Regions from separate parts of the Rhodococcus sp. FG69 genome, predicted to be linked through region 1. Evidence: predicted binding sites of a transcription regulator. Region 1 holds the regulator's gene; the other holds the start of a gene.
The links. Region 1 encodes LexA, which represses DNA repair genes until DNA is damaged. Its sites were predicted from a motif close to CGAACANNTGTTCG; they were not measured.
Positions count from the first base shown of each region.

Region 2: a site for LexA is predicted at 3,279-3,292, ahead of ACODSO_RS12955 (error-prone DNA polymerase). Genes of this name have one in related genera too.

Region 1 is NZ_JBMDIX010000027.1:76,091-81,805, reverse strand. Features, by position in the region: gene ptsP (phosphoenolpyruvate--protein phosphotransferase) at 1-122, shown strand, start outside; gene ACODSO_RS20030 (uracil-xanthine permease family protein) at 163-1,428, shown strand; gene ACODSO_RS20025 (acyl-CoA dehydrogenase family protein) at 1,538-2,680, shown strand; gene lexA (transcriptional repressor LexA) at 2,742-3,518, opposite strand; gene ACODSO_RS20015 (hypothetical protein) at 3,792-4,190, shown strand; gene nrdR (transcriptional regulator NrdR) at 4,347-4,811, shown strand; gene hrpA (ATP-dependent RNA helicase HrpA) at 4,823-5,715, opposite strand, start outside.
Region 2 is NZ_JBMDIX010000014.1:13,867-19,581, reverse strand. Features, by position in the region: gene ACODSO_RS12965 (SDR family oxidoreductase) at 1-778, opposite strand, end outside; gene ACODSO_RS12960 (MMPL family transporter) at 1,015-3,144, opposite strand; gene ACODSO_RS12955 (error-prone DNA polymerase) at 3,350-5,715, shown strand, end outside.

The sequences.
Region 1 (5,715 bases):
CTCATGTCGGAGCGAAGCTGTCGTCGGTGACACTGGCACAGTGCAGAGAAGCTGCCGCTGCGACCCTGAAGACGGACAGCTCGGCAGCTGCGCGCGCAGCCGCGGCCGCTGTATTGAACTGACCGCGGTAAGGATTTGACTGCGCACTAGGATCGTTTCCTTGTGAGTCGAAACTTCGGATGGACCCTGCATGGGGACGGTAGAACGCCCGCTGCGGGCGCAGTGGTTGCACCCGACGAGCGGTTGACTTGGCCGCGCACAATCGGGATCGGCATGCAGCATGTCATCGCCATGTTCGGTGCAACACTGCTCGTGCCGACGGTCACCGGGTTTCCGGTCACCACCACGTTGCTGTTCTCGGGCATCGGAACCGCGCTCTTTCTGATCATCACGCGAGGCCGAATTCCGAGCTATCTCGGATCGTCGTTCGCGTTCATCGCGCCGTTGAGCGCGGCGCAGGCAGACGGCCCGGCCGCACAGCTCGGCGCGGTGATGTCCGTCGGAATCGTGCTCGCAGCGGTGGGCTTCATCGTGAAGTTCGCCGGCGGACGGGTCATCGAAGCCGTCATGCCGCCGGTCGTCACGGGTGCAGTCGTGGTCCTCATCGGACTCAATCTGGCTCCCGCCGCAACGTCGTCGTTCGAGGCCCAGCCATTGGTTGCCGTCGTCACGTTGCTCGCGATTCTGGTGGCGACGGTCGCCGGACCCGGATTGCTCGGGCGTCTCGGAATCCTCGTCGGTGTGATCCTCGGCTGGGTCTTCGCCGCCGTGATCGGACAGATCGACCCGGCCAAGCTCGACGCGATGCGGGCGGCCTCGTGGATCGGGATTCCGGAGTTCCGCGGCCCGACGTTCGAACTGTCCGTCGTACTCATCGCATTGCCGGTGGTGATCGTCCTCGTCGCGGAGAACGTCGGTCACGTCAAGGCAGTCTCGGCGATGACCGGTAAGTCGCTCGACGACCTTGCCGGGGATGCACTCATCGCCGACGGTTTGGCCACGACGCTCGCCGGCGCCGCAGGCGGATCGGGTACGACCACCTACGCCGAGAACATCGGGGTCATGGCGGCGACCAGGGTCTACTCGACGGCCGCGTACTGGGTCGCTGCTGCGACGGCCATCGTGCTTGCTTTCTCGCCGAAGTTCGGTGCCTTGGTGTTTACGGTGCCCGACGGGGTTATCGGCGGAGCGACGCTGGTTCTCTACGGCCTGATCGGTCTGCTGGGTGTGCGTATCTGGACCGACAGCACGGTGGATTTCACCGATCCGGTGAACCTCACTGTCGTCGCTGCTGCGCTGGTGGCCGGAATCGGTGACCTGACTCTGACGATCGGTTCGGTCGAACTCGGCGGAATCGCGTGGGGTTCGGTGGGAATCCTCGTCGGGTATCCGGTGATGCGCGCCCTGAACCGTCGAACCGCTCGTTAGTTCGGTCACCGATCACGCACGGCTCGGTCATCGACCAGGCCCGCAGGACGGTCGTAGGCTTCTCCTAATGCCAGTTCTCGTACTGGACAGCATCGAAGGAGTGAAGCTAGTGGACCGCACACTGTTCGAACCGGAGCACGATCTCTTCCGTGAGTCGTACCGCAAATTCCTCGACCAGCATGTCGCTCCGAATCACGCGCGGTGGGAAGAGCAGAACATCGTCGACCGCGACGTCTGGGTCGAAGCAGGCAAGCAGGGATTCCTCGGAACCGCGGTTCCCGAGGAGTACGGCGGCGGCGGGGTCAAAGACTTCCGCTACAACGCCATCTTGACCGAAGAGACGACCCGTGGCGGGTACAGCGGAATCGGGTTCACCCTGCACAACGACGTCGTCGCGCCGTACCTCATCGACCTGACGAACGACGAGCAGAAGCAGCGATGGCTACCCGGGTTCTGCTCGGGCGAACTGATCACGGCAATTGCCATGACCGAGCCAGGCACCGGTAGCGACCTGCAGGGCATCAAGACTCGTGCGGTGCGTGACGGCGACGAATGGGTCCTCAACGGCTCCAAGACCTTCATCACCAACGGCATCAATGCCGATCTCATCATCGTCGTCGCATGCACCGACCCCGAGAAGGGCGCCCAGGGCTTCAGCCTCCTCGTCGTCGAGCGCGACATGCCCGGTTTCGAGCGAGGTCGTAATCTCGACAAGCTCGGCATGAAAGCGCAAGACACCGCCGAACTCAGCTTCACCGACGTGCGAGTTCCCGCTGCGAACCTCCTCGGTGACGAAGGCATGGGGTTCATCTACCTGATGCAGAACCTGCCGCAGGAAAGGCTGTCCATCGCGGTGGTCGCCGCCGCAGCCATGGAGTCCGCACTGGACATGACAATCCAGTACTGCCGAGACCGCAAGGCTTTCGGAAAGTCGATCGGCAAGTTCCAGAACACTCGGTTCGTCCTCGCAGAACTCGCGACCGAGACCACGGCCACCAGAATCATGGTCGACAAGTTCATCGAACTACTCAACGCCGGAACGCTCACGGTCCAGGAAGCCGCAATGGCGAAATGGTGGACTACCGAAAACCAGGTCAGGCTCATCGATCGGTGCCTGCAGTTGCACGGTGGCTACGGTTACATGAAGGAGTACCCGATTGCCAAGGCGTACATGGATTCTCGTGTGCAGACGATCTACGGTGGAACAACCGAGATCATGAAGGAAATCATCGGGCGAGGACTGGATCTGTAACTTCGATACTTCATGGAACGGCCCGCAACCCTTGTGGTTGCGGGCCGTTCGGAGTTTCAGGTCAGAGTTTGCGCATCACCGTGACGACTTTGCCGAGGATGGCGGCGTCGTTTCCTGGAATCGGTTCGAACAGTGGGTTGTGCGGCATCAGCCACACGTCGCCCTTGGTGCGCTTGAAGGTCTTCACCGTGGCTTCTCCGTCGATCATCGCGGCCACGATGTCGCCGTTGTCGGCGACGCTCTGCTGTCGGACGACCACCCAATCGCCGTCGCAGATGGCTGCCTCGATCATCGACTCGCCGACTACTTTGAGCAGGAACAACGAACCCTGCCCGACGAGCTCGCGGGGGAGTGGAAACACATCCTCGACGGCTTCCTCGGCGAGAATCGGCCCACCGGCTGCGATTCTTCCCAGCACCGGCACGAAAGTCGGCGTCGGTAGCTGATCTCCCTCCGGGGCCGAGCCTTCGGCGACAGCAGCCGCATGGTCGGCCTGAACCTCGTCGAGTCCGCGGACGTCTACCGCACGCGGCCGATTCGGATCGCGACGAAGGAATCCTTTGCGTTCCAGGGTCCGCAGCTGGTGTGCCACCGACGAGGTAGAAGTGAGACCGACCGCGTCGCCGATCTCGCGAATGCTAGGTGGATATCCACGCTCGGTGACCGACGCCCGAATGACTTCGAGGACCTTGCGCTGACGTTCGGTCAGGCCCGCATTGATATCGGTGCCTTCGCCCTCGAACGCTTTCGCGGTCGGGACAGCGGCCGGTTTGCCGGCAGGCTTGGTTGTCGACTTGGCTGTCGATTTCGCCGACCCTGACGAGGTCTCGTCCTTCATTCGTGCGTCCTCCTGCGTCGTACGCGCGTTCGACACGGTCTCGATGATGTGCAACGGCTGTTCATTCGACCGTTCGAACGCGTGGGGTGGATGTGACGTGTGGTTTCTGACACGAATCTAACCCGAAAATGCCTCGTGATCAAACATCTGTTCGATCCGTGTCGCGTTTTCTGCTGACTTTGTCGGAGTCGCGTGATAGAACTTCGAACAAGCGTTCATCGAACGCCTGATCGAATAACGGGTTCGATCGCGTTCGACACCACGGAGGTTCCGATGACTATCTTGACCGATCAGCGCCCCATGACAACCCCGCGACCCATGACAGCCCAGCGCCCCATGACAGCCCAGCGCCCCATGACAGCCCAGCGCCCCAAAACAGCCCCGCCTGTGCGCACCAGCCGCCGCGCAACGCACGAGCGTCGGCGCTACGTACGGGGCACTGCCCCGCAGGGCGGTTCCCATGGGTCCGCCGGTGTCTGCGTGGACCGGGCGCACCGCGAAGAAAAGATCTCGTGGGCCGCAATGGTGGTCGGCGTCCTGGCCACCGCGCTGGTGATTCTGGGCTTCGTCGCGGTGGCGAACCTTCGCGCGGCTTCGCTCGAGTCGGCGTCCACACCTGCTGTCACGACAATCGAACAGGGGCAGCAGCTCACTGTTCCGGCCCAGCCGTAGTCGACGTTCGTGGCGACTCAGGCGGTCGCTCCGTCGCGTCAGGCGCCTCGCTTGTCGGGCGATCGAGTTGTCTACGTGACGCTCCGAGTATCCTCGAAGCCTGCACCTCTCGGGAGTGGTCGGGAAGGGTGCGACGGCTACGACGGAGGCGCACACATGCATTGCCCGTTCTGCAGGCATCCGGACTCTCGCGTGGTGGACTCGCGCGAAGCCGACGAGGGGCAGGCCATCCGTCGACGGCGATCGTGTCCGGAATGCGGCCGCCGATTCACCACCGTCGAAACGGCGGTTCTTGCAGTCGTCAAGCGCAGCGGCGTGACGGAACCGTTCTCACGAGACAAGGTCGTCAAGGGTGTCCGGCGGGCGTGCCAGGGCCGCGACGTGGACAACGACGCGTTGAACCTTCTGTCTCAGCAGGTCGAAGATGCAGTTCGTGCGTCCGGTTCTGCGGAGATCCCTAGCCACGAGGTGGGATTGGCAATCCTCGGGCCGTTGCGGGACCTCGACGAGGTCGCCTACCTCAGATTCGCGTCCGTGTACCGATCATTCAGTTCCGCCGAAGACTTCGAGAAGGAAATCCAAGATCTTCGGGCGCACCGCGAGTCGTCGTCGGTCGACTAGTACTGGCCTGCTCAGTTCCGGCCTGCACTGTCGATGGCCTTGAGTACTCGTTTCTCCGAGACCGGGTAAGCAGTGCGAATGCTCTGGGCGAACAGCCCTACCCGCAGCTCCTCGATCATCCAGAAGATGTCGAGAACTGGTTTGGTGTGGAGCCGCGACTCCGGCAGCGATTTCAGCAACCGATCGTAGGCTTCGTACACTCGGTCCAGAACATCCATGCCTGCGTCGTCGCGGCCTGCGCTACTCGGTAACGCGTTCAGCCGCACAGACGCGGCTTTCAGATAGCGCGGAATTTCCGCCAGTCGCAGCGAGCCGAATTCGAACACGAACCCGTCGAAGACCAGCCCGGCCAGTTGCTCGCGCACATCGTCGGCAGCGTCGCCCTGCGCCGTGTCCAGTACGGCACGTAGGCCGAGTGCTTCGATCAGGATCGGTCGGACGAGGGCAAGTATTTTCGATGTGCGTTCGGTGATATCGGCATTGACGGCCTTCGACAGTGCTGCGAACTTCTCCGGTGACCGGACAGGTCCGCCGTGTGCGTCCATCGACTCGTCGGCCGCTGTGGTGCGGCAGTCCTCGAGCAAATCGTCGAGGCTGCCGTACGGATTCAGGCCGAGCGCCAGCCGCTCACGAGTCGGAATGCCGGCAATCAAGGCCTTCGTTCCTCGCGGCGCCGAGTGGAGTAGCAGCGCACGGGTGCCGTCGCGCATCGCGGCACGCTGGCTTGCTGGGGTGCTCAGGACGCGGACTGCGATGCCTCCGTTCTCCTTCACCAACGCCGGATACCCCGTCACCGTCTGTCCTCCGACGGACTTGGTGACCGTCTCGTCCAGTGTGCCGAGACTCGACGACGTCCATGCCAACGCCGGAGCACGTTCCGCGGCGCCGACCGCGCTGGCCACTT
Region 2 (5,715 bases), on a different contig from region 1:
CACTGAACGCGCTGTAGACCTCGTGCATCGGTTGCGGATCAGGATTGACCAGATGGAAAACACGCTGTCCGAGCGGGTTCCGGTGGATCAACTCGACGATGGCCGCTGCGACGTAGTCGACTGGAACCAAATTGGTGGATCCGATGTCAGGAACTGTAATGGGAAGCGTCGATGGGAGTTTGGCCAGTTCGGCGAAGAACGGGAAGAAGAAGTACGGGCCGTCGATCTTGTCGATCGCCCCGGTTTCCGAGTGACCCAATACGGCTGACGGCCGGTAGACCCGCCAATCGGTTGCCGACTCCCGAACGATCTCCTCGGACTCGAACTTGGTCCGGTGATACGCCGTCGGGAAGCCTTGCCCATTGTCGAAATCGTTCTCGGTGAACGTTCCGGAGTAGTCCCCGGCGACGGCGATCGAGGAGATGTGGTGAAGCCTCGCGCCGGTGCGAACCGCGAGCTCGACGACGGCTCGGGTGCCGTCGACGTTGGTCGACGCTTGTTCGTCGCCGGCGGTCATGTCGTAGATGGCGCCGAGGTGGACGATGTGATCGACAGTGGGCGGCGCTTCCCTCAGCCCGAGCTCGGGTTCGGTGAGATCTCCGACGAGCGGGTGGATCCGATCCTTGCCGGTGAGTGCTGCGGCCTGCTGTTCGAGCTTGGCGACCGACTGTTGCCGAACCAGCACGTGTACCTCTGCGTCCGGGTCGCGCTCCAGCAGAAGTGGGATCACGTTCTGTCCGAGGAAGCCCGTACCGCCGGTAACGATGTAGTTCGCCATATCCGCCAACTTACTCCTAAGTAAGTTGTGAGGCCAGGCCTCGTGAGGTGACCGAAAGAGACATTCGCTCGATTTGCGGTGTGGTCGAGCCTGAACGCGCACTTTTCAGCCGGTGCGCAGTGTGCAGCCGCATACAACGTGCGCGTTCGCTGGAAGGTGCGCGTTCGGCCCCGAAGGTGACCGAAAGAGACATTCGGTCACCGCGAGGCCGCGTTCGGCCACCCCCGCGGCCTCCGCTAGTGCCCGATCCCGACCTTCGCGTGCACCTTCTTCATCCAGGCGGGAGCCCACCAGTTCGCCTCGCCCATGAGTTTCACCAGCGATGGGACCAGCAGCATTCTGATGATGGTGGCATCGATGATCAGTGCGAGGATCATGCCGACACCGAGAAATCTCATGATCGACAGGTCGGAGATGGTGAACGCGCCGGTGACGATGATGAGAATCAGGGCCGCAGCCGTCACGATGCGTCCAGTGCGTTGGGCTCCGATGATCACCGCTTCCTCGGTCGTCGCTCCTGAGGTTCGTGCTTCGACCATCCGTGACATCAGGAAGACTTCGTAGTCGGTGGACAGCCCGAAGACGACCGCGAGGATGAGGACGACGAACGTCGCTTCGAGTGGTGCGGGTGTGATTCCGAGTAGTTCGGCACCGTGCCCTTCCTGGAATATCCAGGTCAGGACGCCGAAGGTGGCGCCGAGGCTCAGCCCGGCCATGAGTACGGCCTTGATCGGAAGCACGATCGAGCCGAATGCCAGAAACAGCAGGATCAATGTCGAGATCACCATGATCGCGATCATCGCGGGCAGCCACTTCGCGATTGCGGCGTTTCCGTCGTCGACGAGCGCGCGGCTTCCACCGACGAGAATCTCGGTGCCGTCCGGAGGCGTCATCTGGCGTAGTTCCGCGACGGCTGCGCTGGTCGACTGCTCTTCGGTTTCTCCTTCACCCGGCTCGCCGTAGGTTGCCTCGAGGACCACGAAATCGTCTGCCGATCCGGAGAATTCGACGCGGGCGATGCCGTCGACCTCTTCGGCCTGGCGGGTGACGTCGGCGATGGGAGAGCCCTGCGGTTTCTGGCCGTCGAGGCCGCGTAGTACTACGGTGGCCCCTTCGCCGGTGGAGGGAAATTCGGTGTTCAACGTCTCGACTGCAACGCGAGCCGGATCGTCCTTGGGGAGTGCGGTGTAGTCGACCTGACCCAGAGTCACCGTGAGGATCGGCGCTGAGAGAACGAGCAGTGCCGCGATGATGACGGCGGCAACGACTCCCGGTGTGCGCATGACCCTGGTGACGACGCCTCCCCAGAACTTCTGTGCACGGGCGTCGCCGCGGTCGGACGCAGTCTTGCTCCAGGTGAGCGAGTTGATGCGATGGCCGAGGATCGCGAGGAGTGCTGGAACGGCCGTCAGTGACAGGACCGCTGCCCCGAAGACCGCTGCCATTGCACCGAATCCGAGCGATTTGACGACCGGTTGTGGGAACACGAGCATGCCTGCAAATGCGCAGATCAGCAGCAGTCCCGAGAAGATGATTGTTCGTCCTGCAGTGAGGACCGTGCGGATCGCTGCATCTGCCGGTTCGGCCCCTCCGCGCATTTCCTCACGAAATCGGCTGACGATGAACAGGCCGTAGTCGATCGCCAGACCGAGTCCGAGGAGCGAAGCGACGTTGAGGGAGAACGAATTCACTTCCGTGAACGACGTCAGAACTCGAAGGATGGCGAGCGCGCTGAGGATGCTGAGGATTCCGACGAACACCGGTACCGCTGCAGCGGCAACGCCACCGAAGATGATGATCAACAGCACGAGAACGATCGGAATGGCGATCGCTTCGGAACGCACCAGGTCGTTTTCGAGAGTAGTGCTGAACGAGATGCCTACGACCGATCCGCCGGCGAACTGCGAGGTGACGTTCGGGACTTCCAGCTGCGGTAGAAGCTGGTCGAACGTGGCGAAGGTGACCCCGGAGTCGTCGCCGAGAGTGACCGTCGCGAGCGCCTTGGTGCCGTCTTCGGAGACGAGGTACTGCTGTGCAGCAGCGTTGGCGGTCCAGTACGACGTCACGTTCTCGATGGTGTAGTTGCGCTGGAATTCGTCGAGTACCGCGGTGACGTCGGGGCCGATGTCGTCGATCGTCTTGCCTTCGGGCGCTGTGTAAATGGCCACGATGTCCGAAGTCTGCTGTCCGAGGTCCGCGACAAGTGTCGATACCTCGGCTGCCTCGCTGCCGGGATCGATGTAGCCGCCGTCGCTGAGCCTGTCGAACACCCCGAGGCCCCATATACCGCCGAGCGCAACGACCACGACGGCGATGGCGAGTACCCATCGTTTGCGGGAAACGACGAACGAAGCCCAACGTGTCACGTTCTTCTCCGGCTCTCTTGATTGGCACTGCGATCCTGGGCGAGCCTATCGGCTCCGGCGTCGATTGATTTCTGTCGGTGCTGTGAGTTCTAATGGGAACACACGTTCGAATGATGCCTTCCCCGTCATTCGCTCGAGCATACGTTCGCGCACAGCACCAGCGCCCTCGTGTGTATCCCGCAACCGGCAGCGAAGGGGTTCGACGATGGGTTGGAACGACGGTCCGCCGACCTGGTCGGAGATGGAACGTGTCCTGTCGGGGCGTCCGAAGCACTCCACACCCGACATCGTCGGTGACGGAGGGGACAGTCCGGCGTGGTCGCGTAAACGCGAGGTGTACGAAGGGAACGTGACGAGGTCGGCGGCTGTAGCCACGCCGTACGCGGAACTGCACGCACACTCGGCCTTCAGCTTTCTCGACGGTGCCAGCCAACCCGAGGCGATGGTCGAGGAGGCGGTGCGGCTCGGGCTCGAATCGATAGCGATCACCGATCACGACGGCTTCTACGGTGTCGTGCGATTCGCAGAGGCGGCCAAGGCTCTCGGTATCGGCACTGTCTTCGGTGCCGAATTGTCGTTGGGGACGGCGAAGTCCAGAGCGGGCGAATTGGATCCGGACGGGATGCATCTGTTGGTTCTTGCGCGCGGGCAGGAGGGATACCGCAGACTGTCACGCGAAATCGCGACTGCACACCTGGCAGGTGGGGTCAAAGGCAAGCCGCAGTACGACTTCGATGCTCTCTCGGCAGCATCGGGTGGGCATTGGCAGATTCTCACCGGCTGTCGAAAAGGCCATGTTCGACGCGCCTTGCAGGTCGGTGGACCTGACGCTGTGGATGCTGCGTTGCGAGATCTGGTCGACAGGTTCGGCGCAGACCGAGTCACCGTCGAACTCACTCGTCATGGTGTGCCGGAGGACGACGAGCGCAACGACGCGCTGTTCGAGGCAGCAGTGCGGTGCTCTCTTCCCGTTGTCGCCACTACCGCGGCGCACTACGCGACGCCGGACAGTCGACGATTGGCGATGGCCATGGCGGCGGTGCGTGCACGCAGCAGCCTGGATGATGCCTCCGGGTGGTTGCCCCCCACCGGTGGGACGCATCTGCGTTCTGGCGACGAGATGGCCGGCTTGTTTCGGCACTACCCCGGCGTCGTACGTGCTGCGGCAGAACTCGGACGTCAGTGCGCGTTCGATCTTCGGTTGATCGCCCCGCAGCTTCCGCCGTTCGATGTACCTGCCGGTCATACCGAGATCAGTTATCTCCGTAAGCTCACACTCGACGGCGCCTCACGCAGATACGGCACACCGACCGAACATCCGTCGGCCTATGCACAGATCGACTACGAGCTCGACATCATCGAGCGGTTGAACTTTCCTGGGTACTTCCTGGTCGTCCATGACATAGTCGCGTTCTGCAAGAGTAGTGACATCCTGTGTCAGGGAAGAGGATCGGCTGCGAACTCGGCGGTGTGCTACGCCATCGGAATCACCAATGTAGATCCCGTCGCGAACAAACTACTCTTCGAGCGGTTCCTGGCACCCGAGCGCGACGGGCCTCCGGACATCGATGTCGACATCGAATCGGACAGGCGCGAAGAGGCGATTCAGCACGTGTACGAGAAGTACGGTCGTTCGCATGCAGCGCAGGTCGCGAACGTGATCACGTATCGGGGTAAGTCCTCGGTGCGTGACATGGCGCGTGCGCTCGGCTTCTCGCAGGGCCAGCAGGATGCCTGGAGCAAACAGGTCACCCGCTGGTCCAACATCGGCGACCAGGAGGGGAGCGACATACCGAAACCCGTTCTCGAACTGGCGCGGCAGATCGAGGGTTTCCCGCGACACCTCGGTATCCACTCGGGTGGAATGGTGATCTGCGATCGTCCTATTGCCGATGTGTGCCCGGTCGAATGGGCGACCATGGCGGATCGCAGCGTATTGCAGTGGGACAAGGACGACTGTGCTGCAGTGGGTTTGGTCAAGTTCGACATGCTCGGTCTCGGTATGCTGTCTGCTCTGCACTACATGATCGATCTGGTGGACGAGCACAACGGAGTTCGGATCGATCTGGCGGACATAGACCTGGGGGAGAAGGCTGTCTACGACATGTTGCAGCGCGCCGATTCGATCGGCGTGTTCCAGGTCGAGTCGCGCGCGCAGATGGCAACATTGCCGCGCCTCAAACCGACCGAGTTCTACGACTTGGTCGTCGAGGTCGCTCTGATCAGACCGGGACCTATCCAAGGCGGCTCGGTTCATCCGTACATCAAACGCCGCAATGGACTCGAGCCCGTCACGTTCGATCATCCGTCGCTGAAGAAGGCCCTCGATCGCACGCTCGGAGTGCCGCTCTTTCAAGAGCAGCTCATGCAAATGGCGATCGATGTCGCGGGTTTCAGCGCTGCCGATGCGGATCAGCTGCGTCGCGCCATGGGGTCGAAGCGTTCTCCGGAGAAGATGAACGAGTTGCGCGGCAGATTCTACGACGGTATGCGGGAGTTGCACGGAATCATCGGCGCCGCTGCCGATCGTATCTACGAAAAGTTGTCGGCATTCGCGAATTTCGGTTTTCC